Regions from separate parts of the Picosynechococcus sp. PCC 7002 genome, predicted to be linked through region 2. Evidence: predicted binding sites of a transcription regulator. Region 2 holds the regulator's gene; the other holds the start of a gene.
What was found. The regulator NtcA, encoded in region 2, controls nitrogen genes in cyanobacteria. The targets are predictions, from matches to a motif close to TTTGTANCNNNNGNTACAAA.

Region 1 (15,585 bases), 1.6 Mb from region 2:
GAAGTGCTCCGAGGAATGGCAGACCACTTTGTACGGCGACGGTAACAGCGAGGGTGGTGGCAACGCCAAGGGCCAGACCAGAGTAGAAGCCACGGATGAGCAGATCTTTGACGGAAAGACGTGCTTTTGTTTCGCCTGCTTTGATACTGGCATCTACTAGTTCTTTGGGGATTACGTAGTCCATTATTTTCTCCTAATTTAAAACCGATGGGGAAACAAAAGGGTCATTGGTTTTTCTAAAGTCAATGCGCTTTGAGATTAACTTTTAAACCACAGATAAATTGTTCATGAAGAACTTAATTTCACTTTTCCGGAATTTAATTTCAAAAGTTTAGCTCTGGATTTTTGTTCTGCTGTGATATTCAGCCATGAACGTCCCTTGATCTAGGTCAAAGCCAAGTAATACAATGCTTTTGAGGAATTCACCCAAAGAAAGATACTTTTAAATAAAATCAGTCTCCAGTCACAATTAAAGCTCCATTTTCTGACCAACTGCAAAAAATATAGAGGATTCAAATTGTTTAGAAGAAAGTAATCTTCAGTTGGTTTTGCTAAGAAAATAATAATCCTTGGCAAAGTAGAGAACGAGCTACAAAAATCTTTTTAAAAGAGATTTTGCGCGTTTAATAGGTCATAAGTTAAACAAGGAAATCCTGAAAATGTGTAACCAAAGCTACGATTTTTGAGGGCACTTGAGTTCTATGCATGAATTGAATTACGTTTTTACATGAAAAACACCCAGGCAAGAATGATCGCGGCCATGGGTGTGTTGCAATGAGATTATTAGGGCTGACTCGGGTCAGGTTGGAATGATTTGACCTTCTGAATCTAAAGGGGGATAGGGTAATTGGCGATCGCGGTAATGGGCGACAAGTTCAGGGTAGCCCCACTCAAAGACCTTCTGACGGTAGAACTCTGGATCTAGGCGTGGTTGGTCATAAAATCCAGCCTGGAGGCGTTGGCGTTGTGCCTCAAAGAGAATCACCGCTGCGGCCACGGAAACATTGAGGGACTGCACCATCCCTAACATCGGAATGATAATGTGACCATCTACAAGCTCTGCGGCTGTGTCGCTGACCCCCCACCGTTCGGCCCCCATCAAAATTGCCGTGGGTTGCGTATAGTCAATGGTGCGATAATCAACAGCGCGATCGCTTAAATGGGCCGCATAGATTTTAAAGTTTTGCTGGTGGAGCTGATCGATGGCTACGGTAACGTCAGGGTGACGATTTAAATCAACCCATTTCTCACTGCCTTGGGCCACCTGGGAGTAAGTATCGAGGACATCACCATCTGCGACCTGATTCATTGCATGGACAGCCATCACCCCCACCGCATCACAGGTACGAATAATCGCGGAAATATTGTGGGGTTTGTGGACATCCTCCATGAGGACAGTGAGGTCAGGTTGACGACGATCTAAGGTTTGGCAAATGCGTTGATATCTTCTCGACAGCACAATCTTATTTTTTTGCTAACAGCACAGGATCCAGATTTTAGGTGATTTGGGAGAGATTGTCTTCCCAATTTTCCCCATCAAAAAATATAATCTCAAAGACATCTAATAGATTTTCATCTAAACAGCGCAGATTCACATCGATACTATCGGGATGGGAGCGGGGTAGATAAAAAGAATGGACGCCACAATGCCGACAAAAAAGGTGGGTTGCTTGGTGGGTATTAAACTGGTAGGCCGTTAGCAGATCTTGTCCTTGGAGTAAATGGAAATCTGCCTGGGGAACAATGATATGGAGAAATCCTTTTTTGCGGCAAATAGAACAGTTACAGTCAAGGGCTTGAAAGTTTCTCAGGACGACTTGGAAGCGAACACCACCACAATGACAGCCACCACCATAACGTTTCGGTGTAGAAAAATTAGACATTGTAAAAACTTCAAATAACAAAACTTGTGGCTTCTCCCTGGGCTGCTTTCCAACTGCGGGCGTCGTAATACAAATCAGCAAGGGTAATGTTATAAAGGGCTTCTTGGAGTTTTTGGTGGAGCCGCTGCCAGAGACTAAAGGTAACCCAATCTTCGGCTTGGTCGGGGTGGGGTTCATGGTGGGGGAGCGGTTCAATGGTTTCACCGATGGCCTGGAGAATTTGACCTAGGGAAATATCTTCGGGTTTCGATAGTAATTGATATCCCCCTTGGGCACCACGGACTGAACGAAGAATTCCGGCTCGACGCATCTCAATCAACAGCTTCTCAAGGTATGGGGCAGGGAGGTTTTGGCGTTTGGCGATCGCCTTTACGGAGGTGGGGCCATAACCGGGTTGTAAACTAATATCGAGTAAAGCTTTAACGCTGTAATGACCTCTGGTGGTTAGCTTCATGGCTACCTTTTTTGAAAAAATTTTGGCATGTTAGGAAAGAATGCGATTATTTTTGCCAAAAAAAATCGTCTTAACCTCTATTTTAAGAGAGAATAATGTAAGATAAACGTGAGAAACAGCTAATTTAAAAGTTTAAGGTGCGCAGCGAAGTAAAAAAAGAATTCGCAGGCTTCATCCCATAACTCTCATTTATCGTCATTCATTCGTAATAAGTAAATGGCTACAAAGAAAAAGATTGAAACATTGACCGGTGATGCACTGCTCGCAAAAGTTAAGGAGCTTGAAAACCACAGTAAAGAAGAAAAAGCAAGAGCTTGCGGCTATTACACGATCACCAAGAATGGGGTTGAACGTGTCAATATGATGAAGTTCTATAACGCTCTCATCGAAGCAGAAGGGGTGCAGTTAGATAGCAATACAAATGCCCAAGGTCGGGGGGGTCGTGCTGCCACCTATCGTATTAGTGTACAGTCCAATGGGAATCTTTTGATTGGGTCTGCCTACACCAAAAAAATGGGACTCCAGCCCGGTGATGAATTTGAAATTTCTTTAGGTCGCAAACATATTCACCTCAAACAACTGGGTGCCGATGGTGATGATTAAATTTTCCTAGGAATTAATCTGCACAAATCGAGATAGCGATCGCCATGGTGGGGGTCGTTTTTTTGTGAAAATTACCATTGACTGGGGTGATGTTGTTGGAGGCGCTGGCTAAGTTCCGGCCATTCTTGTTTTGCGAGCATCGCGGGGGGAAAGAGATCGCTCGAAAGGCCAACGGCGATCGCCCCGGCTTGGATTAAGTCTGGGCCATTGGTGAGGCTAACGCCCCCAGTGGGAATGAGAGGAATGTGGGGTAGAGGGGCTTGGAGGCAACGGATAAAACTAGCGCCACCAACGGCTTTAATGGGAAATACCTTGACGCCGTCACTACCCCAATGCCAGGCCTGGTAGATTTCGCTTGGGGTTAAGGCGCCTAGCACCATGGGAATATCCTGGTGATGGGCAATCTGGATTAACTCCCGGTCACTGTGGGGGCTGAAAGCGAAGGTAGCACCGCAGGCGATCGCCTCTTTTAAATCTGTGGGCGTGAGGATAGTGCCCGTGCCGATGATTGCCTGGGGAAATTTTTCCCGTAGGGTCGCAATGATGTGGCCAGCTTGGTCACTATTCCAGGTGATTTCAATGAGCTTTAATCCCCCGTTAATCGCGGTTTCAGCCATTTTTATTCCCAGTTGCCAGTCCACAGCCCGAATAACGGCGATCGCCCGGTGTTCTCGGAGTTGTGCAAACCAGCGTTGTTGGAGGGGGGTCATTGCAAATTGGGACAAATGGTCGATGGGGGCTGGGGCTGATCAGAAAAATCTTGCCAACCAGACAGAATACCCTGTAACTCCCCCTTTAGGATCGTCAGGGCAGCCATTTGCTGATTAATTTCTTGGAGTTGCGCTTCTAATAACTCCCTAATTACCCCACAGGGCAGGGTTCCTTGGTCGCGCACTGTCAGGATCTTGCCAATGTCTTCGAGGCTTAAACCGAGGGATTGGGCCCGTTTAATAAATGCCAACCGAGCAAAGACCGCCGCCGAAAAGAGTCGATAACCCTTTGGCGATCGCCCCATCACCGTGCTTAACAAACCCAGATCCGCATAGTAGCGAATCGTTTTTACCGGTAAACCGCTTTGCTGGGCCACTGTCCCAATTTTGAGGCCATAATCTGCCGTTACCATTAGCGTTGTCTTTCGTTCATCAACTGGGGCAGCGGCACATTCACTTCCGTGGGGGGTAAATAACGGCGCGGTAAAACCCGATTGAGATCTCGTTGATCGCGACGAATGCGAGACCAACGAATGGCGATCGCCCCCAATACAAATCCCAAGCCGATGGTAAATAGACCCCAATGCTCATCGACGCCCCCAATCACCACCTCAATTAAACCCATCACAATCAAGAAGCTAGACACTGGCTCCTTACGATATAAACGCTTAACAGTTCGTCGATTGAAACGGGCCATAGAATTTTCCAGGGAAATTTTCCACAGGGGCTGAAAAATAATGAATAACGATCACCTTTAGCTTAACAAATTGGCGCTTCTCCTTGGTTCAGGAGCTGGCCCCAAATCACCGTCTAGGTCAGGCAACCTTGGATTTTTGCCTTAAGATACATTTTGATTCTGCGCCCCAGTATTCCCCATGAAACTTTCAACTAAGTTCCTGACGCCATATCTTTTTCTGTTACCGGCCCTTGCCATTTTGGGCTTAGCGGTCGCCCTCCCAGCTCTCCAAGCGTTTTACCTCAGTTTCACCGAGTACCAATACGACCTGACCCAAACGCCCCGTTGGATCGGCTTTAAAAATTTTGCCCTGCTGCTCCAGGACGATCTATTTTGGAAAACCTTGGGTAATACGGTGTTGTATCTGATTGGGGTCGTACCGATACTAGTGAGTTTTTCCTTAGCCTTGGCCATTTTGGTGAACCAGAGTCTCCGGGGAATTACTTGGTTTCGGGCGGCTTTTTATACCCCAGTGATCGTTTCTCTGGTGGTGGCGGGGATTGCCTGGCGCGCCCTGTATGCCTCCAATGGTTTTTTTAATCAACTTCTGAAGCAAGTCGGTTTAGGGGATGGGATTCCTTGGCTGACGGATCCAAAACTCGCCCTCTGGAGTGTGATGTTGGTTACCATTTGGAAAGGGTTAGGCTATTACATGGTGATCTATCTAGCGGGGTTGCAGGCGATTTCTCCGGAACTGTATGAAGCAGCTTCCCTAGACGGTTCAGACGGTTGGCGCAAACATCTAGACATTACAGTGCCCTTGATGCGTCCTTACATTTTGCTAGTGTCTGTGATTTCGGCGATTTCGGCGACAAAAGTCTTTGAAGAAATTTATGTGATGACCCAGGGGGGGCCGTTAAACGCTTCAAAAACGGTGGTCTATTACCTCTATGAGCAGGCGTTTCAAAATTTAGAGATCAGCTATGCTTGCACCATTGGCCTAGTCTTGTTCCTGGTAATTTTTGTGCTCTCCATTTTTAATCTTTATCTGTCTCGCCAAACCAATCAAGGCTTTTAGCTTCCCTTAACGGCGCTTGAGTTTGCCCTTGATGCGCTGCCAAAAAATTTCGAGTTCTGGCAGTTTCAACAAACTCGCGAGGCCGAAGAAAACGGCTAAAGAAAAGGCGATCGCCACGAATAATTCCAAGCCCTGCACATAGAGGTTTTGGCCGAAACTCAAGGATTCTACCCCCAGCGAAATTCCCCAGCTTACAAATCCAGCGGCGATCGCTGCCCCCGTTAAGCCCAGCAAATTTAAGCCCCATTCTCCCAAGGGCAATCCGCCGAGGCGACGGTTTAAGATCCCAAGCATCATAATGATCGAAAAAACATTGACCCCAATCGTGGCAAAGACCAAACCCGGCGTCTGGAATTGGTTTACCAAAATAAAATCTAAAAACGCGTTCAAAAAAATATTAAAAACACTAATCCGCGACGGCGTGACCCCATCCCCCAAGCCATAGAAAACCCGCACCAGCACATCCCGTCCCAGGTAGAAAAACATCCCCATCCCATAGGCCATCAAGACTGGAGCAACAATGGCCGTCGCTTCCGCCGCAAAGGCATTGTATTCGTAGATAATCCGGATAATCGTCCGCGCCTGGGAGACAAAAATTGCACTCAGGGGCAACATCGAAAGGGCCGTGAGTAACAAACCCTGACGAATGCGAATCTTTAAATCATCCCAATTTTCTGGGGCCGCCAACCGTGAAAACACAGGCAACAACGGTACCAAAATCATGTTGGAAATAATCCCCAGGGGTGTAAGGACGATGAAATTGGCATAGCGCATCGCCGCCGCCGCACTCTCAATGTAGGAGGCAAAATACATATCGGTATAAACATTGATATGCAGCATCCCCGAAGACAAGGTGGCAGGCAACATCACCCGCATCACATCCTTCACCCCTGGAATATTCAGATCCAACCGGGGCCGCAGGGTACCTAAGCCCGATTTCCACTGAGCAAACACCTGGGCGAGCCACTGCCAAACCGCACCAACGAGGGTCGTTCCAGCGAGGACAATACAGCCCAACTGCATATATTCGGGGGCGCTGGCCTGTTCCCCCAAAATCCAGATCAAGCTGCCGACCCCGAGCACCACACTGAGGCTCGAAAATAACGGGCTAATCCCCGGTAGCCAATATTGATCCGAAGCATTTAACACCCCGAAACCAATGCCAATCAGACCCGCAAAGACCGCCAAAGGGGCCATAATCTGCAACTGCAAAATCGCCAACTCCCGCACGGTGCCCTCTAAACCTGGGGCCACCAAGTCAATGAAAAATCCCGCAAAGACCACCAGCAACACGGTGATCAACAGGAGTCCCCCCGTCACTAGGGTAGAAACTGTCTCGACGAGGGGCGCAGCGTCTTCTTGATCCCGCTTCGCCAAGATACTCACCAAGGCACTGTGAAATGGCCCATTGATTCCCCCCAAGAGAATGAGCAAAAAGCCCGGAATGATGTAGGCATAGGCATAGGCATCGACCACTGGCCCCACCCCAAACGCCCGGGCGATCGCCTGCTCTCGCACCAAGCCGAATACCTTACTAATCAGGGTGGCGATCGCCACAACCCCCGCAATACCAGCTAGCGAACGAGACTTTCGAGGAGAATCAGTCACAATCTTTTAGGAATTAAAAAAATACAATAAAAAGCGAAAAGCTTTCCCATTCTCACCGAGAATGCCTTCTTTGAGAATCACTTGCGGCCCCATCTACCAGAGAAGGTCAATTTTCTGGTAGCTTACTATAAACAATGAAAACTTTAGGATTTTCAAAACCCTATTTGGCATCCTAAGCCCATAAACCCCATTTGCTTGCTGTCTTGGGAGAATTTTAAAAAATGACTATTTTATTCCAACTTGCCCTTGCTGCCCTCGTGGCCCTTTCGTTCCTGATGGTAATTGGTGTTCCTGTTGCCTATGCTTCCCCCACCAACTGGGAACAGTCCAAATCCTTGATTTTTGTCGGTTCCATTGCTTGGACTGTTTTGGTCATTGCCGTCGGTGTCCTGAATTTTTTCGTGATCTAACCACGCACATTCCTATGTTTGGCGATCAGGACGGCCCTGATCTCCCCCAAGGTGCAATCTTCTGCGTTGGCAACCTCAACGTGATTGCACCTTAATTTTTTTATTAATTTCCCCCTTTACACCTTTTCTCTACCAATCCATTATGGCTACCTTTGAAGGAACCTATAACGACAACACCCAAGCGCTCAAATTGGCGATCGTCATCGGTCGTTTCAATGACCTGGTAACAAGCAAGCTCCTCGCAGGCTGCCAAGACTGTCTCCGTCGTCATGGAGTCAATACCGATCCAGAAGGAGCGCAAATCGATTACATTTGGGTGCCCGGCTGTTTTGAAATTTCCCTAGTCGCCAAAAAACTGGCCGATTCTGGTAAATACGATGCCATCATTTGTCTTGGGGCGGTGATTCGGGGCGATACTCCCCACTTTGATTACGTTGCGGCTGAAGTTTCCAAGGGAGTTGCGGCGGCGGCGTTCCAAACGGGCGTACCGGTTATTTTTGGCGTCCTGACCACAGATACCATGCAGCAGGCCCTCGAACGGGCCGGGATTAAGAATAACCTCGGTTGGGGCTACGCTCTCAGTGCTTTAGAAATGGCGAGTCTGATGGGAAAGATTTAAGCTTTGGGGCGATCGCCAACGGGATCTCAAAAAAAATCAATGAGACCCTTGACATCTTCGTTTTTTCTTGGCATAGTTGTATACGTGCTCAGCACGCAAGCGGGTATAGCTCAGCGGTAGAGCGTCACCTTGCCAAGGTGAATGTCGCGCGTTCGAATCGCGTTACCCGCTTAACTAAAAAACTAATCAAACAATAAAATAACCTCATCATTGGCCTGGTACAATCGTTGCGATTTGCTATAGACTGTCTGGAATATTCGAGCACATTTGTTAAACTGGCTCCGAATCAAAGACCGCGATGCATCATAATCTATCGCTTAATTCGAGCCATGCTTAGAGGATTTCGGCGTGTTTAATTTTGTCAGAAAGTCAGTGTCTCAACCCCTAGAAGACAACACCAATCAATTGCAGAGTGGGTCACAACCTGGGGCTAGCTCTGACCATGACTTACAAGGTGCTGAAAGGGTAGCCATGGACGGGGGAGAATTACCACAAACCATTACAGATAACGGCGCATCACCCCAAAAGCCACAGCGAAAATCAAAAAGACGACGTTGGCGGCTTTGGCTATTGGCGGGACTTGTGCTTGGGGTTGGCAGCGGCAGTTTTCTCATCTACCGGGGCTGGCAGGAACTAGAGGCACTGGTGCCGGAAAATGTCGATGAAATCTTAATTTATACACGTCCTGGCACCCTTACCATTCAAGCAGCAGATGGCAGTGTCATTGAAGAGGTGGGGCCTGTTTCCCATGACCGGGTCAAAATCTGGGCCGTACCAACGACTTTAACCGAGGCGTTTATTGCCAGTGAAGACCGACGCTTCTATGAGCATTTTGGGGTGGATTTACAGGGGGTCGCACGGGCCGCCTACATGAACTTTCGGGCAGGCAGAGTCGTAGAAGGGGGCAGTAGCATTACGCAGCAGGTGGCGCGTATTGTCTTTTTGAACCAGGAAATGACCCTAGCGCGTAAGGTCAAGGAAATGCGCTTGGCGACGAAATTAGAAGAACAGTTCTCCAAGGAGCAGATCCTAGAAAGTTATCTAAATTTAGTTTATCTAGGCTCCGGGGCCTATGGTGTCTCGGATGCGGCTTGGGTTTATTTTGGTAAAAATTTAGAAGAACTGACCCTAGGGGAAACGGCGATGATTGCGGGTTTAGCGCCAGCCCCCAGTTTATATTCACCGTTTGTTAATCTCCAGGCGGCGACAGTACGGCGGGATCAGGTGCTAGAGCGGATGTGGGAAGAGGGTTATATTTCCCAGACCGAGTATGAAACGGCGATCGCCACCCCCATTGAAACGAATCGGCAAACGCCCCAACGTTTACTGCGCAAATACCCCTATTTTGCTGATTATGTGAAGGCAGAACTGAAACGGTACCTTTCCCCAGAGCAGTTGGAAACGGGCAGTTTTGTCATTGAAACGACCTTAAATCCTCAATGGCAGGAGTGGTCAGAGGCGGTTGTAGCGGAAGGAATTACGAACTACGGGCGTTATCAACGCTTTGAACAGGCGGCGATGGTGAGCATCGATCCCCGCAGTGGCCAGATTAAAACGATGGTTGGGGGTTTAGATTTTGAAAATAATCAATATAACCGCGTCACCCAAGCCCAACGGCAACCTGGTTCAACCTTCAAAATGTTTGTCTATGCAGCGGCGATTGCCTCTGGGATGTCTCCCAATGCAACCTACGTTGACCAAGAATTTGCCATTGATGGCTACCGTCCGAAGAACTATTCCGGTACCGTCAGCAATCAAGCTGTTTCCCTCACAGAAGCCCTGACAAAATCGATCAATACCATCGCCTTGAGTGTGATGCTTGATGTGGGTTGGGACCCGATCATTAATCTCGCCCACCGCATGGGCGTTGAATCAGAGATGAAGCCCACCTATTCCCTAGCTCTGGGGGCCTGGGAAGTAAATTTACTAGAGCTAACCGCCGCCTATGGCACCCTCGCAAATGGTGGCGCTTATCAGCCTGTGTATGGCATTAGTCGAATCCTTGATCGCAATGGCAAGGTCGTTTACCAAGCGAACCGCAAACCGATCCAAGCTATCGATTCTGATAGTGCCGCCATCATGACTTACATGCTGCGCAATGTCGTGAGTAGCGGTACCGGCAGCCAAGCGAATATTGGTCGTCCAGTGGCCGGGAAAACAGGCACCTCCGATCAGGCGCGAGACCTGTGGTTTATTGGTTACATCCCCCAAATGGTAACAGGGGTTTGGCTCGGCAATGACGATAATAAACCCACCTGGGGAGCCAGTAGTACAGCGGCGCGCCTTTGGGGTGATGCAATGCGTCAAATTGCGGCGGCCATGACGGTGGAAGATTTTCCCAAATTACCAAATTTGAATAATCGCGTCGGTTCTATTGCCGCAGAACCAATCCAAGGAGGCGCGAAAAAAACGCAGGTCGTTGCCACAGATACAGAAGAAAAAACCAGCACCACAAATTCAGAAGCACAAGAGACCACGGAAGCATCCTCTGATGAGCGCCCAACCTCAGAGGCAGCGGCGACAACACCGACGAACAATGATAATAAAGCTGTGGTCGACAATGAAATTAAACCCCCAGCACCGGCCTTTGACTTCACTGATCCGGCGGATACTGTGCCTCCCCTTGCCCCCTTACCGAGTAATAATCGACCTGCATCCATCGCAACGCCACCGAGTCCGCCGGCGGCCCCAAGACCAGCTCCTACGAATGTTGATGTGCCGGCTCCCCCTGTTATTCAGAAGAAGGAAACAGCTCCCTAGGTATTCTGCTCGCCAAAGTAATATCCTTTTCCGTAAATGGTGTGGATTAGAGGGCGATCGCCTTTTGCTTCTACCTTGCGTCGTAGCAAGCGTACCAGAGCCGCCAGCACATTACTGCTAGGAGATTCATCGCCATCTTGCCAGAGGTGTTGATAAATTTGCTCGTGGGTCAGAAGTTGAGCCGGGTGCTCCATAAAATAGCTCAGGAGTTGCAACTCCCGATCCGAGAGGCGGATAGCCCGGCCAGCACGGTAGGCCATTTGGTTGGCCACATCTAATTCGAGATCGGCAATTCTTAAACGATTAGGTGGTTCTCCCCCTGGCGATCGCCTTAATAACGCCCGCACCCGGGCCAGCAGTTCCCGCAACTCAAAGGGCTTGACTAAATAATCATCGGCACCAGCATCCAGACCAGAAACCCGGTCGTCCACCGTATCCTTGGCCGTTAAAAATAAAATAGGCGTTGTGCGGCCTAGCGATCGCACCCGTTGGCAGATTTCAACCCCCGAATATTGCGGCAACATCCAATCCAAAATCAGTAGATCATACTCTTGATCACAGGCCAGTTCTAACCCCTGCTGGCCAGTTTCTGCCAATGCTACGGTATGCCCTTCCCGTTGGAGCACTTGGCTCAGGGCGCCCCGTAATTCCCGTTCATCGTCTACCAACAAAATGCGCATGGTTACTTCCAAAACACCTTGATTCCCATTATTCCCGAAGAAGGAAACCTGACCCAAGGCGATCACCGACCATTTTCCCAATAAAAAAGGAAGCAGCTTCCATCCACTTCCAACTAATATTCATTATTCTTACTGTTATAACTACTGGGGAGATTTACCTTGTTCTATCACCAGAGTCAGAAAGAGTTTAAATCAAAATCACACCTTAAACCGAGGATAAAGCATTAGACTCCTGTTGCAGCAGGGTAATCAGTTGTTCGTCCCCCTGGGCTTGGGCCGTGCGGATCCGCCGTTCTAAGCTGCGACGCATATTTTCCAGGTGCACACGCCGGGCGTCTTGACCCATTAATTTAGAGAGCTGTGGGACTCGTACCGGACAAGCTGCAGCGGCCGCTTCCTGTTGCTGTTGGGCCGTCGCTTTAACCACAGGTTGCTGAATCGCGTAGGTGCCACCCCGATAGTGGAGGAGTACTGACTCAACATCCGGACGATCAACTGTTTGCGTTACACAGTGTCGCCGCACCGTTTGTCCACGATAACGACCTAAGATATCCCCTTCTGTCACTTCTAAGGTTGCGGGAAGAGAATCATAGGAAACACCACGATATGTCAATTTCATAGAGATTTCCTCACTGTGCCTCAAAACTTTTTCTGTAACTATTGTTACATTAATCCCTAGATTTTCTCGAAAAAATCAGAAAAACTTAAGGATTCTACTTAGATTGCGTATAACCAAACCACAAAAAAGGAGCCCGAAAGCTCCTCTTAGCATCTTAGGTTTTAATTAACGTTAGGGTTATCGACAGGCTAGAGATTGGTCACAGTTAACCAGGTTGCTTGGCTAATTCCAAAGGTTTTGCCGCTTTACTGACGGCCACTTTACCTTCTTCATTGATGTCGACGATCGCCGTATCACCAGAACCAACGCGGCCAGAAAGAATTTCCTCAGCAAGGACATCCTCTAACAGGCGCATAATCGCGCGACGTAACGGACGGGCACCATAGGATGGGTTGTAGCCTTCTTCCACGAGTCGCTCCTTAAACTTGTCGGTAACTTGCAGCTCAATTTCCTGCTCAGTCAGGCGCTTGAAGACGTCCTTAAGGAGGATTTCGGAGATTTCTTTAACCTCTTCTTTGTTAAGTTGACGGAAGACAATAATCTCATCGAGACGGTTGAGGAATTCAGGTCTGAAGTATTGCTTGAGTTCTTCGTTGACTAGGGAACGGATCCGGTTGTACTGGGATTCTGCCGCATCTTCGCCAAATTCGAAGCCGAGGCCACCGCCACCTTTCTCAATGACCTTAGAGCCAATGTTGGAGGTCAGGATAATCAAGGTGTTCTTGAAGTCCACGGTGCGCCCCTTCGCGTCGGTCAAGCGTCCATCTTCAAGGATTTGCAGCAGCATGTTGAAGATGTCGGGGTGGGCTTTCTCGATTTCGTCAAAGAGAATAACGGTGTAAGGACGACGACGGACGGCTTCGGTTAACTGACCCCCTTCGTTATAACCGACGTATCCGGGAGGGGAACCAATCAGTTTAGAAACAGTGTGCCGTTCCATGAATTCAGACATGTCGAGGCGAATCATCGCATCTTCAGAACCGAAGAAGTAGGCAGCTAAAGCCTTGGTTAATTCGGTTTTACCAACCCCAGTGGGGCCAGAGAAGACAAAGCTGGCGATGGGACGGTTGGGGTTTTTCAAGCCAACACGGGCCCGACGAATGGCGCGAGATACAGCTTTAACGGCATCTTCCTGACCAATGAGACGCTGGTGCAGGGTGTCTTCCATGTTGAGAAGCTTGGTGGATTCGCTCTCGGTAAGTTTGTTGAGGGGAACCCCTGTCCAAGAGGCGACGATGTGGGCGATTTCTTCAGCATCAACCACGGCATCGATGTCACTATTTTTCTCTTTTTGGCTGGCGGCGATCGCCCGAATTTCGGTTTTGATTTCCATTTCGCGATCGCGCAATTCACCCGCTTTATCGAAGTCTTGGGAGCGCACCGCTTCATCCTTCTGCTTTAGGACATCGCGCAATTCTTTATCGAGTTCCTTCGCTTCGGGGGGCAGTTGGGAATTGATCAACCGAACACGGGAACCCGCTTCATCGATTAAGTCAATGGCTTTGTCGGGCAAGAAGCGATCGCTGATGTAACGGTCGGCTAATTTTGCCGCTGCATCGAGGGCTTCATCCAAAATTTTCAGCTTGTGGTGCTGTTCATAGCGTTCCCGCAGACCAAAGAGAATCTCAATAGTTTCTTCGACTGAGGGTTCACCGACCATGACGGGCTGGAAACGCCGCTCAAGGGCCGCATCCCGCTCGATGTGTTTGCGATATTCATCAAGGGTGGTGGCACCGATACATTGCAGTTCACCACGGGCGAGGGCAGGCTTGAGGATATTGGCGGCATCGATCGCCCCTTCCGCAGCACCCGCACCGATTAGGGTATGGACTTCGTCAATCACCAGGATCACATTCCCGGCTTGGCGAATTTCGTCCATGATTTTTTTGAGGCGTTCTTCAAATTCACCCCGGTATTTCGTGCCCGCAACCAGCAAACCAATGTCGAGGGTGACAACGCGCTTTTCTTCGAGGATGTCAGGTACATCCCCATTGGAAATTCTTTGGGCAAGACCTTCGGCGATCGCCGTTTTCCCGACCCCTGGTTCGCCAATCAGTACCGGATTATTTTTCGTGCGGCGCCCGAGGATTTGAATCACCCGTTCAATTTCATTTTGACGACCAACGACGGGATCAAGTTTGCCATCTTTTGCCAGTTGGGTCAGATTTGAGCCAAATTCATCTAGGGTCGGTGTCTTATTACTCCGGGAAGAACCGCCACCCGCTGCGACTTCTGCGGTCTCACCGAGCATCCGGATTACTTGGGTACGCACCTTGGAGAGGTCAACCCCTAAATTTTCGAGGACTCTGGCAGCAACTCCTTCCCCTTCACGGATTAAGCCTAGTAACAAATGCTCCGTACCAATATAGTTATGACCTAATTGGCGAGCTTCTTCGAGGGAGAGTTCTAAAACTCGTTTTGCCCTGGGCGTGAACGGAATTTCAACGGCCACAAAGCCAGAACCCCGTCCAATAATTTTCTCTACCTCAATGCGGGCATCCTTGAGATTAACCCCCATAGACCGGAGTACCTTAGCGGCAACGCCAGTCCCCTCACCAATGAGACCGAGGAGGATTTGCTCCGTACCAACGAAGTTATGACCAAGGCGACGCGCTTCCTCTTGGGCGAGCATAATCACCTTAATAGCTTTTTCTGTGAAGCGTTCAAACATGACCTGTTTTTTACCTGCTGCTAGTCCCTATGTAGAGTTGATTCTAGCACAGGGGAAATTTTTGGTTGATGCCTAGAACAATTGATTCTGATACGGTTTCTCCCCCTTGGCAAGCTCTGGTAACATTCGCTACGAACCGACGTTAACGGCAGAAACAGTGAGGCCATACAGCAGCCCAATTTTGAAGACATGCATCAGTTGAAATAAGAGTCGGCTCTGGGGCGCAGTAGGGTTTGTGGCCGCTTTTTGGGCAATGGTTTGGCGATCGCCTTGTCTGTAGTAGAGAAAATTACTAACTTCAGCCAAAAAAATGATCCCAATGGCAACTATCGGATCCCAAGCCATGGCTTGGCCGATAGCCGGCGGAAAAACCGTCGCAACAAAGTTTCCAAAAAGGAGAAAAATGGCGAGCAAGGCCATCTTGCGCCATGGATTTTGAAAAAAACTGGTAAATTGCCCAAGGGTTTCCCCCAGGAGGAGATTGAGTCGGGTACGTTGCATAGGTCACGTCGGGAACGGTGAGGACATTATTTATTCAATCGATCGAGGAGCCAGAGGGCAATGACAATCCCGGTGAAATGGGAGGCGATCGTGTGGGTATTCGCCAGGATAATAAATAAATCTTTCGGTTGAATGAGCTGGGATGTGTTTGAAAAAACGGCCCCCTGGGGAATGGTCAAAGATTTCCCTAGGACGAGCCCCACAAAGGCTTCGGCACCAATGATCGCAAACATCATACCCAGGAGGTTAGCCAAGAGACCAAATTTAATGGTTTGAATGGTGTAGGATTTCTTGGGCCGGAGGGAGCTATCAC
Region 2 (15,585 bases):
CATTAACGCCTTAATTTTAGGATTGGTAGCAGGTTTGCTCCTGTTTGCCTCTGTGTTACTCCACGAGCTGGGTCACAGTTATGCAGCAATTCGCCAAGGCATTGGTGTAAACTCCATTACCCTGTTCTTATTCGGGGGACTCGCCAACCTTGATGAGGAAGCGAAAACGCCCGGTGGTGCATTCTGGATTGCTGTAGCAGGGCCGCTTGTGAGTTTGGCTCTCTTTATCGCACTCTTTCTCTTAACAGGTAGTGGTGTCCTGAGTGGGCCGCCAGCGGCGATCGCCGGATTGTTGGCTTACATCAACCTAATCTTGGCCACCTTTAACATGATCCCAGGTCTTCCCCTTGATGGTGGTAATGTCCTTAAATCTATTGTCTGGAAATTAACAGGAAATCGTTTTACCGGCACCATCTGGGCTAGCCGTGTTGGTCAGTTTATCGGTTGGACAGCGATTATTCTCGGTGCATTATCTATCCTTGGTATTTCTAATGTGGGTAGCTTCTGGACACTAATCATCGGTTGGTTCTTGCTTCAAAACGCGGGTCGTTCTGCCCAATCTGCCACCATTCAATCGGCCCTCTCTGGCTTAACGGCGGCTGATGCAGTGGTTGAAGATAGTCCGATCATCTCCGCAGAAACGACGCTACGGGATTTAGCCAACAGTGCCATTCGCTCTGGTAACCAGTGGAAACGCTTCCTAGTCCAGGATGAAACAGGTCAACTGCTTGGTGAAGTGCACCTTGATGTTCTTCGTGCAGTGCCTACCAATGACTGGCCCCACAATCAGGTGCGCGATTTCATCAAATCTGTCCCTGCGGAAAATCAAGTCCAGTCTGATCTATCACTCCTAGACGTGGCCGCTAAATTGGAACAACAAGGTTTACAGGCCCTTGCGGTCATCCAGACCAATGGCACCCTCGTGGGACTGCTAGAGAAATCAGCGATTATTCAACGGCTGCAAAGTAGTCAACAGGATACAAAAGTTCAGTCTGCTTAATCTCTAACTCACAATCAAAATCAACTTGGGCGATCGCCTTTTGGAAGCACAAAAGTTCCTGGGGCGATCGCCTGATTCTGAGGTTTTCCCCAAGAATCCACCGCAAAGAATGTCACAATACAGACAGTAAAGTTTGTAGCGCAAAAATTTTTCGTAACTCCTATGTCTAGTGTGCCTCCTGTCCTGAGCGGAAGTGAAATTCGGTCAAAATTTCTAGAATTTTTCAACCAGCGGCAACACCCCATCCTCCCCAGTGCATCCTTGGTGCCGGAAGACCCGACGGTACTCCTCACCATTGCGGGAATGTTGCCGTTTAAGCCGATTTTCCTCGGTCAGCAGGACGCCCCTAGCCCCCGCGCTACTACCTCCCAGAAATGTATCCGCACCAATGACATCGAAAATGTGGGCCGCACCGCCCGGCACCATACTTTCTTTGAAATGCTGGGTAATTTTAGCTTCGGGGATTATTTCAAAGAGCAGGCGATCGCCTGGGCCTGGGAACTCTCTACGGAAGTGTTTCAGCTTGACCCGAAAAATATTGTCGTCAGTGTGTTCCGCGAAGACGATGAAGCCTTTGAAATCTGGCGTGACAAGGTCGGTGTAAATCCCAAACGCATCATCCGCATGGGAGAAGAAGATAACTTTTGGAAATCCGGGCCAACGGGGCCTTGTGGGCCTTGCTCTGAACTCTATTACGATTTCAAGCCAGAACTCGGCGATGACAACATTGACCTAGAGGACGATACCCGGTTTATCGAGTATTACAACCTCGTCTTTATGCAATATAACCGCGACGCCGAAGGTCATTTAACACCCCTACAAAACAAAAATATTGATACGGGGATGGGCTTGGAGCGCATGGCGCAAATCCTCCAGCAGGTGCCCAACAACTACGAAACGGATCTGATTTTTCCGATTATTGAAACGGCCGCCAAAGCCGCCGGGATTCACTACGAAAAAGCTGACGAAAAAACAAAGGTTTCCTTAAAAGTGATTGGCGACCATGTGCGTTCTGTCGTCCACATGATTGCCGATGGGATTACGGCCTCCAATACGGATCGGGGTTATGTGCTGCGGCGCTTAATTCGACGGGTGGTGCGTCACGGTCGACTGATCGGCATTGACGGGAATTTTATTAACCAGGTGGCAGAAACAGCGATTCAACTCTCAGAAGCCGCCTACCCCAACACCCGCGAACGGGAAAGTTTCATTAAACAGGAATTAGAGCGGGAAGAAAACAATTTCCTCAAGACCCTCGAACGGGGCGAAAAACTCCTCGCAGATATTATCGCCAAGGAAGAAAAACAAATTTCCGGGGTCGATGCGTTTACGCTATTCGATACCTTTGGGTTCCCCTTTGAACTCACCCAAGAAATTGCCGAAGAGAACGGTTTAACGGTCGATGCTGAAGGCTATCAAGCGGAGATGAAAAAGCAGCAGGAACGCTCTAAGGCCGCCCATGAAACCATTGACCTCACCGTCCAAGGCAGCCTTGATGAATTAGCTGAACACATCCATCCGACGGCGTTTTTAGGCTATACGGATCTGCAATCCCAGGTCAAAATTGAAGCCGTTCTCGTGGATGGCCACCGGGTAGAAACCGCCGAAGCCGGGGTAGTGGTGCAACTGATTTGTAACCAAACACCTTTCTACGCAGAGTCTGGGGGACAAATTGGCGATCGCGGTTATTTCTCCGGCGATCAACTCGTCGTCCGCATTAACGATGTCCAGAAAGAGTCGGGTTTCTTTGTCCACCATGGCAAGGTGGAACGGGGCAGTTTAACGGTCGGCGACACAGTTAATGCCACCATTGATCGGGCCTGCCGTCGTCGCGCCCAGGCGAATCACACCGCAACCCATTTATTGCAAGCAGCCCTGAAAAATATTGTGGATGACTCCATTTCCCAGGCGGGTTCTTTAGTGGACTTTGATCGCCTGCGGTTTGACTTTAATTGCCCCAGGGCGTTAACGGCTGCAGAATTGACTCAAATTGAGGCCCAAATCAATACTTGGATTGCCGAAGCCCACGAAGGCCAAGTGGCAGTGATGCCCATTGCGGAGGCCAAAGCGAAGGGGGCCGTGGCCATGTTCGGCGAAAAGTACGGCGAAGAAGTGCGGGTTGTGGATTTTCCTGGGGTGTCCATGGAGCTTTGTGGTGGCACCCACGTGAAAAATACCGCTGAAATTGGCCTGTTTAAAATCATTTCCGAAACGGGCATTTCTTCTGGGATCCGCCGCATTGAAGCTGTGGCTGGCCCGGCAGTACTGGAATACCTCAAGGTGCGGGATCAGGTGGTCAAAGACCTCGGCGATAAATTTAAAGCCAAACCGGAAGAAATCACCGAACGGGTAGAAAATATCCAGGCGGAACTGCGCAACACCCAAAAGGAATTAGAAAAGGTCAAAGCAGAACTGGCGATCGCCAAATCCGAAGCCCTCGTGAGCCAAGCGGAAACCGTCGGCGAATTTCAGATCCTCGTGGAAAATATGGGCGATCTCGATGCCAAGGCCCTCCAGACTGCGGCTGAACGGCTCCAACAAAAACTGGGTGAGGCAGCAGTGGTCTTGGGGTCAACCCCAGAAGATGGCAAGGTTTCCCTGGTGGCCGCCTTTAGCGAAGGGATTTACAAAGGCAAAAAAGTACAAGCGGGTAAATTTATCGGCGGCATTGCCAAACTTTGCGGTGGTGGCGGCGGCGGTCGTCCCAACCTAGCCCAAGCCGGGGGACGGGATGCCAGTAAATTACCCGAAGCCCTCCACACTGCAAAACAGCAACTTCGTGAAACTCTAGGTTAAGCTCACACCCCAATCGTCGAGATGGGTCGGATTCTGGCCCATCTTTTTTGCTGTTTAGGTTGGGTTGAGATAGCGTTCGACCAATAAAATCGCCACAATATCGTCAATGGGTCGGGGAGGTAAGCGCATTCCCTGGGGAAGCAATCTCTGGAACAAATTGGGCGGATACATCTGCCAATAGCGATCGCGGGCTTCGAGGGTGCTATTGCGTTCATTGACAAAGGCGATCGCCATGTCTGGGGGCAAAACAGCGGTAAGCTTTTGATGCCATTCTTTAGCCGTCGTTTGATTGCCCATGACCACCAGGGAAACACCATACCTTTGGCACCATTCCTTGGCGATGTTGGGCGCTTGATCCGCTGCAATGACGCCATGGTTCAACAATTGCCCTTGGTCATCCAGCGCCGCAAGGCCACATTTGTCACGGCCTGGGTCAAACCCAAGATAAACGCTCATGTACTCTTCTTGTCCTATTGTCTGATGACGATTCTACCGTTACTGAGGCCCACTAATTCTAAGCGGAGGGGGCCAGCCGTAAAACCATTTTCGATGGCGATCGCCCGAATTTCTGTCACGGGTTCTGGTGAGTTGTTGAGGGCTTCGACAAAATTGATAATGTGACCGACATTGCCATCTTTAACTTGAATATCTCCGAGAACCCCGGCTCGCCGCGCCCGGAATTGCGCTGCCCCCAACAGAAAATCCACTGGACGCCGGGCCGCAGTAGGATTTTGTACACTCAGCTCCTCTAGGGACAAAGTGGCAATCACTTCCCCGGCGCGAAAAACCTGCTCATTTAAAGTCACATCCGCAAACACTTGGACGGAACCTTCCCCCTGGAGGTAGTTCCCCGCCGCCAGGAGGCGCACCACGTAGTCCCGACCATCGGCAATTTGCCCTAGGAGTTGTTGCACTTGGGCATTGGTAATTTGCACCACCCGCGCCTCAAAGTCAGGATTAACGCCTCCGGTGGCAATGATCGCGTTGCGATTCGCTTCCCGGAGCAGCTGATCAACGGCTTGGCTGGCTGCTTTGGGATCAATAATCCGCACCACCCCAAAGGCTAAAACTTGCCCTGTGGTGAGGGCGACATTCCCACTCCGGAAATTGATGTAGTTGGCTTCGAGGATATCAATTTGCTGTTCTAGGGAGCCAATCTGATTTTCTAGGCCCGTGAGCACTTGATCTTTTTGGGCGATCGCCTGGTCGAGTTGGGCAATGCGACCATCGCGCTGGTTGATCTCGGCTTGGAGCTCACTTTGTTGGGCTTCTAGGGCTTCGATCTGCTGGGAGCGTTCCTCAATAATGGTGTTTTGTTGATTGAGCTGGGCGCGGAGGGTTTCACTTTGGGCTTGGAGGCGATCGCGCTGTTGCCGCAAGGTCGTTTGCTCTGTGGTGAGCGCATTAATATCAGCCTGAAGTTCGCTGGCTTGTTCCCGAAAACCCGCCAGTTGAGTTTGGGCCGTTTCAAATTTTGCTTCAATCTCCTGTAAATCTTGTTCTGCTTCTAGGCGATCATCCCTCGCGGCCTGTAACTCTTTTTCAATCTTTTCCTTTTCCGCCGTCACATCCATCAACTCTTGCCGCCGCTGGGCGAGGATTTCATCCAACTGAAAAACCCCCTGGCGCAAGGACTTGCTCAAGCCAAACAATAACCCCAAGGTGCTAGCTGCGATCACTGTTCCCGTCATTACCGTGACGACCACCGCCGTCTGTTTTGGCCGCAGATTAAATAATGTAAGCCGCGCTTTGCCGACCTTACTACCAAGGCGATCGCCCAGTGCCGCCAGGATGCCCCCCAAGATTAAAACTGAAAAGATTAGTACAAAAGCACTGGTCATTTAACAAAAAGGTGACATCCAAACACACAAGTATGACTTCTCTACTTTAGCGTTAAGCGAACTGTTGACTCAGGTTTACGGGGTCATGGACGGTAATTTTTTTCTTATAAATCGAAATCATGTCCTGTTCCCGGAGTTCTCCCAGGAGGCGCGTTACTGTCACCCGTGTCGAACCAATTGCTTCGGCGATCGCCTGGTGGGACAGTTTGAGATCAATGCGAATCCCCTCATCGGTCGGCACCCCAAAATCTCGACAGAGAATTAACAAGAAACTCACCAGACGTGACCCCATATCCCGGTGGGCCAGGGTTTCAATCATCATCTCCGTTTGTAAAATCCGTGACGACAGCCCCTTTAGCATTAACATTGCTAATTCTGGGTGCTCATTAAGCGCCTTTTGCACCTGCTCAATGGGAGCCGATAACAGTTCCACAGGAGTAAAAGCCACCGCATGGTAAAAGCGATCCGACTTTTGTCCCGTGAGTAGCGATAAAACCCCAAAGACACTATTCTCCCGGAGCAGGGCCACCGTAATTTCTTCCCCCGCTTCATAGACCCGAGACAGCCGGACAGCTCCTTTCAGAAGAAAATAAACCCGTTCCGCTGGGTCCCCCGGAAAAAAGATCGTCTTGCCCCGGTCATAGTTCTCCACAACAGGTGGGAAGGGGCCACTGTGAAACTGACGAAACGCTGTCGCAAGGTCTGTAATTTGAGTCGCAGGTAGTTCAGGCACTGGATTGGCAGAAGAGAAAGGAGGTTGGTTGAAATCAGGGTTGTACATCATAGATTCTGTTGGGCAACAGTTCCCCACCGTGATGGGTGAAATATCAGCGCTCAGTGTGCAGAGACCATGAGCATTCCCCTTAAACTAAATCTTACTCTGGTATAGTATTTTGTACTTTTTGCTTCAAAATAATTATGGATTTCTGGGTTAGTTCCCAGGCATTTTGCAGAATTTTCCCTGATTTGCCCTAAAGTAGCCGTTTGCATCGAAGTCACCAGAGCGCGAAGATAATATACGCTGGCTTCTTGGCTTTAATTTTTTATACTTTTTGAGAACCCATATGCTTGATTTAACCGGAAAAAATGCCCTAGTCACTGGGATTGCAAATAATAAGTCCATTGCCTGGGGGATCGCCCAACAATTACATGCCGCCGGGGCAAATATTGGGGTTACCTATCTCCCCGATGATAAGGGACGGTTCGAGAAAAAAGTAGGTGAGCTTGTGGCGCCCCTCAACCCTTCCCTTTTTCTCCCCTGTAATGTGCAGGATGATGCCCAGGTGGATCAAGTGTTTGAGTCTGTCAAAAAAGAGTGGGGCAAGTTAGATATTTTGATCCATTGCCTTGCCTTTGCGAACCGCGAAGATTTGACGGGTGATTTTAGTGATACTTCACGGGATGGGTTTAATACGGCCCTTGACATTAGTGCCTATTCTTTAACGCGTCTGGCCCGGGGGGCTAAAACCGTGATGACCGAAGGGGGCGCCATTGTGACCCTGACTTATTTGGGTGGGGTGAAAGTCATCCCTAATTACAATGTGATGGGTGTGGCAAAGTCGGCCCTTGAAATGAGTGTGCGTTACCTCGCGGCGGATCTGGGCCCCAGTAATATTCGCGTGAATGCCATTTCGGCTGGCCCGATCCGGACTTTGGCGTCTTCAGCGGTGGGCGGCATCCTCGATATGATTCACCATGTGGAAGCCACGGCTCCTTTGCGTCGGACTGTGACCCAAAAGGAAGTGGGTAATGCGGCGGCTTTCTTGTGTAGCGATCTTTCTAGCGGGGTCACGGGTCAAGTGCTCTATGTGGATTCTGGCTACGAAATTATGGGGATGTAATGTCCTGGTTTAGTGGCGATCGCCCTTGGGTTCCCCCTCAGTGATAGGGGGATTTTGTTTTTTATTGGATAGGTTCATGGCGGCAGAGTTTAAACATATTTCGGTATTGAAAGAAGAGTTGGTAGCAGGTTTGGGAGTGAAACCGGAAGGCCATTACTTAGATGTGACCCTGGGTGGTGGTGGCCATACAGAATTGATTTTGCAGCAATATCCCGATGTGCGGGTGACGGGGGTAGACCGAGATAGCCAGGCGATCGCCGCAGCGTCAGAACGATTAAAATCCTTTGGCGATCGCTTCCGGGCGGTGCGGTCAAATTTTGGTGAATATCAGCCCCAGGGAGAAAAATTTGACGGGATTATCGCTGATCTTGGGGTGAGTTCGGTGCAATTTGATCAAGGCGATCGCGGCTTTAGTTTTCGTTTTGATGCCCCCTTGGATATGCGCATGGATCAACAACAGACATTAACAGCGGCGGATATTGTCAACACCTATGAGGAAAAGGCGTTGGCGAATTTGTTCTATGAGTATGGTGATGAACGATTGTCACGACAAATTGCGAAAAAAATAGTCATGAAACGCCCGATTCAGACAACTAAAGAACTAGAAGAAATTGTGTTTTATACCTATCATCCCAAGGCTAGAAAAGTGAAAATTCATCCGGCAACAAGGGTCTTTCAAGCATTACGTATTGCCGTCAATGGTGAACTCGATGCACTGCAATATCTATTAGTCAATGCCCCCCAATGGCTTAAGCCCCAAGGCCGATTAGGGATTATTAGTTTCCATAGTTTAGAAGATCGTCTCGTCAAAAATGCCTTTCGGCAGCGGGACATTTGGCGGATTCTAACAAAAAAACCAATGGTTGCCAGTGAAACGGAAATCAACCAAAATCCTCGGGCACGATCCGCAAAATTACGCTTTGCCGAGTTGAAAGAAACAACAGAATAGGCGAGCTAATTAATTCAATAAGATAGAAAAAGCTATCACACAAGTCGGTTTTGTACATTAAGTTTGATCGTCATTAAAAATGAGACAAATTCTAGAAGGAATAATCAGTCTGATTGAAGCCCTGATAACTTGGCCTAGCTTATTCTTCTATATAGCCATAAAGTATCACAAAGAATTTCGTGCAATTCTCAATAGATTAGAAAGCGCAAAATTTGGTGATGCAGAAATTTCCTTAAGTAAAAAACAAACAGAAAAGGCCATTGATAAAACCTTAGAAGAATTTTCTAAAGATATCATGACTCCAATAATTCAAAGCCTAGCACCAAATGAAGCTTCAAACACTAACAAAAATCGATATTTAAAAAACAATAATGGAGAGATAAATACGGCTTCTTTTTCAGTACAAATTGGTGACGTAGACGGTGATGGTAGGGATGAATTTGTTATTTCGAGTATGGAAGGCCTCTACTGGTGTCGCGTGAGAATTTTTAAGCCTATCTTGGAATTTAGAGAACAAGAAATAAAAACATATTTTGAAATGATTGGTGAAATCTGCCCTGTAAATTTCCTAGAAGACGTAAGTGATATAGATAGAGACGCATATGCTGAAATCATTGTAAATGAAGATAATAAAAGCTCAGGTCTCCCGCATGCTGCTGGACATAGAGACCGGGTAGTCTATAAATTTAGAGATGGTCAACTATATGAATTTTCAAGAGAGGAAATTCCACGATTGAATACTCAGTTTGAGATGAATAAATTTGCAGAAAAGTCTTTTCGAGAAAAAGACAAAATAATGAATGATATCATTGACAACCTTCTATCTGAATTTGAGGAAAATAAAGATCTAATTGAATTAATAAAAGAATCACAAAATGCTTGGCTAATATATCGAGAAAAGCAAGCGAGAATTTGGTCTGAAATTGTCAAAGGAGGCTCGATGTATGCAATGATCTATTGTAATCATATGGCTAGGCTTACAGATCAAAGAATAGACGAGATGAATAACTTGATAGATCGTGAAGAAGGTTGTTTTTGACTTTTTGAATTCTCTTTGTTTTTGCTTATATAAAAATCCAACCTATATTAAGTCTGTATATGAATATAAAAAACTCTCGCGTCCAAAAGTAATTGCCCTTTTTCTGAAACAGACAAGCTAAGCTGGATGCAGACAAAATTTTCTGGCGATGGGGTCTAGCGTAATGAATTTCACCCTCAGTCTTCCCGATACATGCAGGCTCAGTGGCGAACAATTTTTTGAGTTGTGCCAAAACAATCCGGACTGCCGCTTTGAACTCAGTACCCAAGGAGAATTGATTATCATGCCACCGACGGGCGGAGAAACCGGACGACGCAATATTAAGCTATCTGCCCGCCTGGAAATATGGAGTACAACAAATCAACAAGGCGTTGCGTTTGATTCTTCCACTTGCTTTAAGTTGCCCAATGGTGCCCACCGTTCTCCAGACGCGGCCTGGGTAAGTCGTCACCGTTGGGATGCCCTCACCGCTACCGAAAAAGCGAAGTTTCCGCCCCTCTGTCCAGATTTTGTTGTGGAAATTCGTTCCCCTAGCGATCGCCTCCAAACCCTCCAGGAAAAGATGCAGGAATATCAAGACAATGGCGCAAAATTAGGCTGGCTGATTGATCCGACCACGGAGCAGGTAGAAATTTATCGAGAAAACCAAGCGTCAGAAATTTTAGAGCAACCAAATTGTCTTTCCGGAGAACAAGTTTTATTAGGCTTTGAACTCGATTTAAACCCCATTTGGCATCTGGATTGATTATTTTTGGGGATATTGGGCCGTAAAGGTCTGGATTGCTTCTAATCGCGACGGCATAACACACATTGCGCCAACAGTTCAAAGTCAAGATCTGGCAACAATTTACTTTTGGGTAAAGCTTGGTAGGTATTTTCTTCGAGGACATAAATTGAAAATTTTTCCGCTTGCCACAGCCAAACTTCCTGAATGCCGAGGCGTTGATATTTTTCGAGTTTCTGGGGACTACCGCTGGTGACATTGACTTCAATGGCGAGATCGGGATGCTCTTTTTGTTCACCGAGATAATAGGATTCGTCTGGTTCAAAGGAAACGGATTTTTCTCGCGAGACCCGGGTGGCACTCCCGACAGGATGAAATTCGATCCCTTGATTGAACAAATATAGTTCTACAAGAAAGCCGATAATGGTTTTGATGGATTTGTGGTATTCCTCCAGGGTCATCAGTTCGATTACTCCGTCTAGGTAGGTGATCCGCAGGCTGGCAGCTTGACCGATCGCCGTTTGGATCGCCTGGAATTCTTCCCAACTGTAGCGACCAGGGAGGATTAAGTTTTGGGTTTCGGTGAGGACGGGGCGGCTCGTGGCAACGGTCATAAAATCGTCCCTCGTGCTGGGTGATGGTATGTTCTATCCTACCGAATTCGGATTAGGAAAAAGGCGATCGCCCCATCCCTTACACTGGGGGATAATCTTTCCGGCAAACAATTTCAGGCGATAGATATAGAATGCAAACCTATTTTGCAACGGTAGCCCAGGGCATTGAGGAGCTTGCGGCCCAGGAACTGACAAACCTCGGTGCCCAGGCGGTGAAAACAGAATATTGCGGGGTCTCTTTTCAAGGCGATCGCCAGTTATTGTACAAAGTCAATCTCTGGTCACGGTTGGCGTTTCGGGTGTTGGTACAGATTAGAAAAGTTAAAGCATTTACGGCCAAGGAACTCTATCGGGGCGTACAAAGCATTGACTGGTCTGAATACCTCGCACCCAACCAAACCATTGCCGTCACCTGTACCGGTAAAAATAAAAATCTCAATCACACCCATTTCACCGCCCTCCAAGTAAAAAATGCGATCATCGATCAACAGCGGGATCAATTTGGCGATCGCTCCAGTGTCAATGTCGAAGATCCTGACGTGCTGATCAATGCCCACATTCGCGATAACCGTTGCACTATCAGCCTCGATAGCTCCGGCCATAGTTTGCACCGTCGGGGTTATCGGCCCGCCATGGGGAAAGCACCCCTCAAGGAAAATTTTGCCGCTGGTCTCCTGGATCTCGCCGAATGGACGCCGGATCTGCCCCTCGTGGATCCCCTCTGTGGCTCCGGCACCTTTGTCATTGAAGCCGCCCTAAAAAGTTTGAATTTTGCCCCCGGCCTTTTCCAGGGGGATTTTGGCTTTCAGCATTGGCAAGATTTTGATGCCGAGCTTTGGCAAACCCTCCTCAACGAGGCCGAATATGCCACCAAAGACCAACTGCAACAGCCAATCATTGGCCAAGACCGCGATCAAGAAGTGATTCAACAGGCTTGGACGAATGCGGAAAATTGTGGCGTTGCCGACCATATCCAACTGGCTTGTCGGGAACTGGAACAAGTAGAAGCCCCTGCCGACCGTGGCGTGATTATCTGCAATCCGCCCTATGGCCATCGTCTCGGTGCTGATGAAGATCTAGGGCTGCTTTATAAACGCATTGGCGATATTTTCAAACAGCGGTTTAAGGGCTGGACGGGCTATATTCTTACGGGGAATGCAGAACTGGCGAAACGGGTCGGACTGCGGGCGTCGCGGCGCTTTGTAGTCTATAACGGTGGCTTGGAATGTCGCCTGCTGAAATACGAACTCTACTAAAGGGTTCTCTGTTAGGATGGGGGGCAAATTGACGCTCTTTTTTCACCTCATTTTTAAACCTTGGCATGGAGATCCTCTGCACTCGTCCCGGATGTCACCATCCCCAAAATCATTTTAGTGATCTCGATGATCCAACCCACCTAAAAACAGCCCAGCAGAAATATTGCACCAGTTGCGGGATGCATTTAATTTTGGGTGGCCGCTACCTTCCCCAAAAACTTCTCGGTCAGGGGGGCTTTGGGACGGCTTTTTTGGCGCGCGATCGCTATACGCCGACCATGCGCCTGTGCGTGGTGAAACAGTTTCAGCCCATGGGGAATTTAGATGATCAGCAGTTGGCCATGGCCCAGGAATTGTTTGAGCGGGAGGCCCATGTTTTAGAACGAATCGGCAATCGCCACCCCCAAATTCCGGATTTGTTTGCCTTTTTCCCGTTGATCGTGCCCCAACCCCAGGGCCAGGGAACAGCCCAGTATTTTTATCTCGTGCAAGAGTACATCGAGGGGAAAGATCTAGAACAGGAATTAGCGGCACGGGGCAAGTTACCAGAGACGGAAGTTAAAGAAATTTTCGTGTCGATGTTGAAGGTTTTGGCCTTTGTCCACGACCAGGGCACGATCCACCGGGATATTAAACCGTCGAATATTATGCGCCATGTGGACGGAGAACTTTATCTGCTGGACTTCGGGGCAGTAAAGGAGGTCACGGCAGGGGCAGGGGCGGCCAGTGCGTCCCAACGTTCGACGGGGATTTATTCACCGGGCTATGCACCACCGGAACAGATGCGGGGGGCGCAGGTTTATCCAGCGACGGATCTCTATGCGTTGGCAGTGACCTGTATTGTGTTGCTCACGGGGGAAACGCCGGAAACATTGTTTGATGGGTATCAGAATAAATGGCAGTGGCGCAAATTTATCCAAAAAATTGAACCGCGCTTTGGGGCGCTTTTGGATTTGATGTTGGAACCCACCCCAGGCGATCGCCCAAAATCTGCCCAGGTCGCCCTCAAACTTTTAGACTTGCCTAACCAGCAACAAGGCTCCGCTCAACCTGCCACCGCCGCCACAAGGGTACAGCCCCCAGCCCCGGCAAAATCCCCTAAACAACAAAAACAGCCACCCCTTGCGCCACCTAAAAAAACGCCACCTCCTGCGAAAGCCTCGACTGGGAACCAGGCCGCCACTGGTTCTGTGGTGCCACTCCTGATTGGGGTAGGGTTTACGGGCTTTCAGGGAGTATTATTAATGCCCCTTGTGGGGACTTTCTTGGCGGGCAATGTGGGCATGGGCGTTTGGGGGGCGGCCATGGGGTTAATCATTTTGGCGATCGCCCGACGCATCCTCGAACTGAAGGAAATGGTGATCCTCGGTGCCATTACCCTGGGGGCGGCTTTTTTCCTGGTGCAAACTATGGAATTTACCACCCTGGCAATGATTGCTGTTTTAGTCGGGGCGGGCTTGGTGGCGGCGATCGCCTTGTTTACCCTGATTTACCGTTTGCTCCAAAAAATTCTTTAAACAGCCCAGCTTTGCCTTACTTCTATGGACAATCCAAGACTGAGATTGTTCACCCATAGCGTCATTACAGCGGGCATTACAATAGAGTATCTAAAACGTTAGATAACCGATAGATCTCCCTATGCTAGAAGCCTACCGCAAACACGCCGCCGAACGCGCCCAATTGGGAATTCCCCCTTTACCGCTAACCGCAGAACAAACCTCTGAACTCTGCGATCGCCTCAAAAATCCCCCCGAAGCAGAACAAGCAGAACTGCTGAGTTTATTGCGCGATCGCGTGCCTCCCGGTGTTGATGAAGCCGCCTATGTGAAAGCGGGTTTTTTAACCGGAATTGCCAAAAAAGAAATTACTTGTCCCCTGATCAGTCCCCAGGGTGCAGTGGAACTCCTGGGAACTATGGTGGGTGGCTATAACGTCCAATCCCTCGTCGAACTCCTCAAATCCCCCGACAGCAATATTGCCAGTGCCGCCGCCACTGCCCTGAGCAAAACTCTGTTGGTTTTCGATGCCTTTAACGATGTCCTCGAACTCTCTGATACCAACCCCTACGCCAAACAAGTGATCGATGCTTGGGCAGAAGCCGCTTGGTTTATCGGTAAGCCCAAAGTTCCCGAGGCGATCGCCGTTACTGTCTTTAAGGTTCCCGGCGAAACCAATACCGATGACCTTTCTCCCGCGCCCCACGCCACAACTCGCCCCGACATTCCCCTCCATGCCCTCGCAATGCTGGAATCAAAAATGCCAGAGGGGTTAGAAACTATTGCCGAACTGAAGCAAAAAGGTCATCCCGTTGCCTATGTCGGTGATGTGGTCGGTACCGGTTCCTCTCGGAAATCAGCGATCAACTCCGTACTATGGCACCTCGGCCACGACATTCCCTTTGTCCCCAACAAAAAAGCAGGCGGTTATATTCTCGGCGGTAAAATTGCCCCGATTTTCTTCAATACCGCTGAAGACTCCGGTGCACTGCCCATTGAGTGTGATGTCAGTAAGCTTAATACGGGCGATGTGATCACCATTCATCCCTACGCAGGCAAAATTACTAACGAAGCGGGTGAAACAATCTCTACCTTTGAACTAAAGCCTGAAACGATCCTCGACGAAGTGCAAGCGGGTGGCCGAATTCCTTTGCTGATTGGCCGGGCACTCACCGACAAAACCCGTGAAGCCCTCGGACTCGAACCGACGACGGTGTTTGTGCGTCCCTCCCTGCCAGAAGATACCCACAAAGGGTTTACCTTGGCACAAAAAATGGTGGGTAAAGCGTGCGGTTTAGAAGGGGTTCGTCCTGGGACATCCTGCGAGCCGATCATGACCACCGTGGGTTCCCAAGACACCACTGGCCCGATGACTCGCGATGAGCTAAAAGAGCTGGCTTGTCTCGGTTTCAATGCGGACTTGACCCTACAAACTTTCTGTCACACTGCCGCCTATCCGAAGCCAGTTGATGTCGTTACCCACAAACAACTGCCCGACTTCTTTGCGACCCGTGGCGGTGTTGCCCTCAAACCCGGTGATGGCATTATCCACTCGTGGCTGAACCGGATGTTATTGCCCGATACCGTGGGAACTGGTGGTGACTCCCATACCCGTTTCCCCTTGGGGATTTCTTTCCCGGCGGGTTCTGGTTTGGTGGCCTTTGCAGCGGCCCTCGGTGTCATGCCCCTTGATATGCCGGAATCTGTCCTCGTGAAATTTACGGGCGAACTGCAACCCGGTGTCACCCTCCGCGATATTGTCAATGCGATTCCCTGGGTGGCGATGCAACAGGGTAAATTGACCGTCGGCAAAGAGAACAAGGTTAACGTCTTTAACGGTCGGATCATGGAAATGGAAGGTCTGCCGGATCTCAAGGTAGAGCAAGCCTTTGAATTGACCGATGCTACTGCCGAGCGTTCCTGTTCTGGTTCGACGATTAAACTCAGCGAAGAAACCGTGGCGGAATATCTGCGGTCTAATGTCGTGCTGATGAAGAACATGATTGCCCGTGGTTACTCCGATGCGCGT

Region 1: the regulator NtcA is predicted to act here: its motif matches at 12,132-12,151, upstream of AACQ84_RS00705 (DUF4278 domain-containing protein).

Annotation. Positions count from the first base shown of each region.
Region 1 is NZ_CAWLFA010000001.1:127,642-143,226, forward strand. Features, by position in the region: gene AACQ84_RS00630 (formate/nitrite transporter family protein) at 1-184, opposite strand, end outside; gene trmH (tRNA (guanosine(18)-2'-O)-methyltransferase TrmH) at 800-1,459, opposite strand; gene AACQ84_RS00640 (GFA family protein) at 1,497-1,883, opposite strand; gene AACQ84_RS00645 (Rrf2 family transcriptional regulator) at 1,894-2,337, opposite strand; gene AACQ84_RS00650 (AbrB family transcriptional regulator) at 2,554-2,940, shown strand; gene AACQ84_RS00655 (bifunctional 4-hydroxy-2-oxoglutarate aldolase/2-dehydro-3-deoxy-phosphogluconate aldolase) at 3,012-3,650, opposite strand; gene AACQ84_RS00660 (heavy metal-responsive transcriptional regulator) at 3,647-4,063, opposite strand; gene AACQ84_RS00665 (hypothetical protein) at 4,063-4,347, opposite strand; gene AACQ84_RS00670 (carbohydrate ABC transporter permease) at 4,526-5,404, shown strand; gene murJ (murein biosynthesis integral membrane protein MurJ) at 5,411-7,012, opposite strand; gene psbZ (photosystem II reaction center protein PsbZ) at 7,234-7,422, shown strand; gene ribH (6,7-dimethyl-8-ribityllumazine synthase) at 7,565-8,041, shown strand; tRNA gene AACQ84_RS00690 (tRNA-Gly) at 8,141-8,212, shown strand; gene AACQ84_RS00695 (transglycosylase domain-containing protein) at 8,414-10,801, shown strand; gene rppA (two-component system response regulator RppA) at 10,798-11,481, opposite strand; gene AACQ84_RS00705 (DUF4278 domain-containing protein) at 11,687-12,100, opposite strand; gene AACQ84_RS00710 (ATP-dependent Clp protease ATP-binding subunit) at 12,306-14,771, opposite strand; gene AACQ84_RS00715 (DUF565 domain-containing protein) at 14,901-15,272, opposite strand; gene AACQ84_RS00720 (DUF3611 family protein) at 15,299-15,585, opposite strand, start outside.
Region 2 is NZ_CAWLFA010000001.1:1,752,678-1,768,262, forward strand. Features, by position in the region: gene AACQ84_RS08515 (site-2 protease family protein) at 1-1,000, shown strand, start outside; gene alaS (alanine--tRNA ligase) at 1,163-3,796, shown strand; gene AACQ84_RS08525 (pre-16S rRNA-processing nuclease YqgF) at 3,851-4,252, opposite strand; gene AACQ84_RS08530 (DUF3084 domain-containing protein) at 4,267-5,637, opposite strand; gene ntcA (global nitrogen regulator NtcA) at 5,690-6,421, opposite strand; gene fabI (enoyl-ACP reductase FabI) at 6,702-7,478, shown strand; gene rsmH (16S rRNA (cytosine(1402)-N(4))-methyltransferase RsmH) at 7,555-8,427, shown strand; gene AACQ84_RS08550 (lysozyme inhibitor LprI family protein) at 8,507-9,466, shown strand; gene AACQ84_RS08555 (Uma2 family endonuclease) at 9,630-10,211, shown strand; gene AACQ84_RS08560 (Uma2 family endonuclease) at 10,253-10,804, opposite strand; gene AACQ84_RS08565 (THUMP domain-containing class I SAM-dependent RNA methyltransferase) at 10,936-12,060, shown strand; gene AACQ84_RS08570 (serine/threonine-protein kinase) at 12,126-13,577, shown strand; gene acnB (bifunctional aconitate hydratase 2/2-methylisocitrate dehydratase) at 13,699-15,585, shown strand, end outside.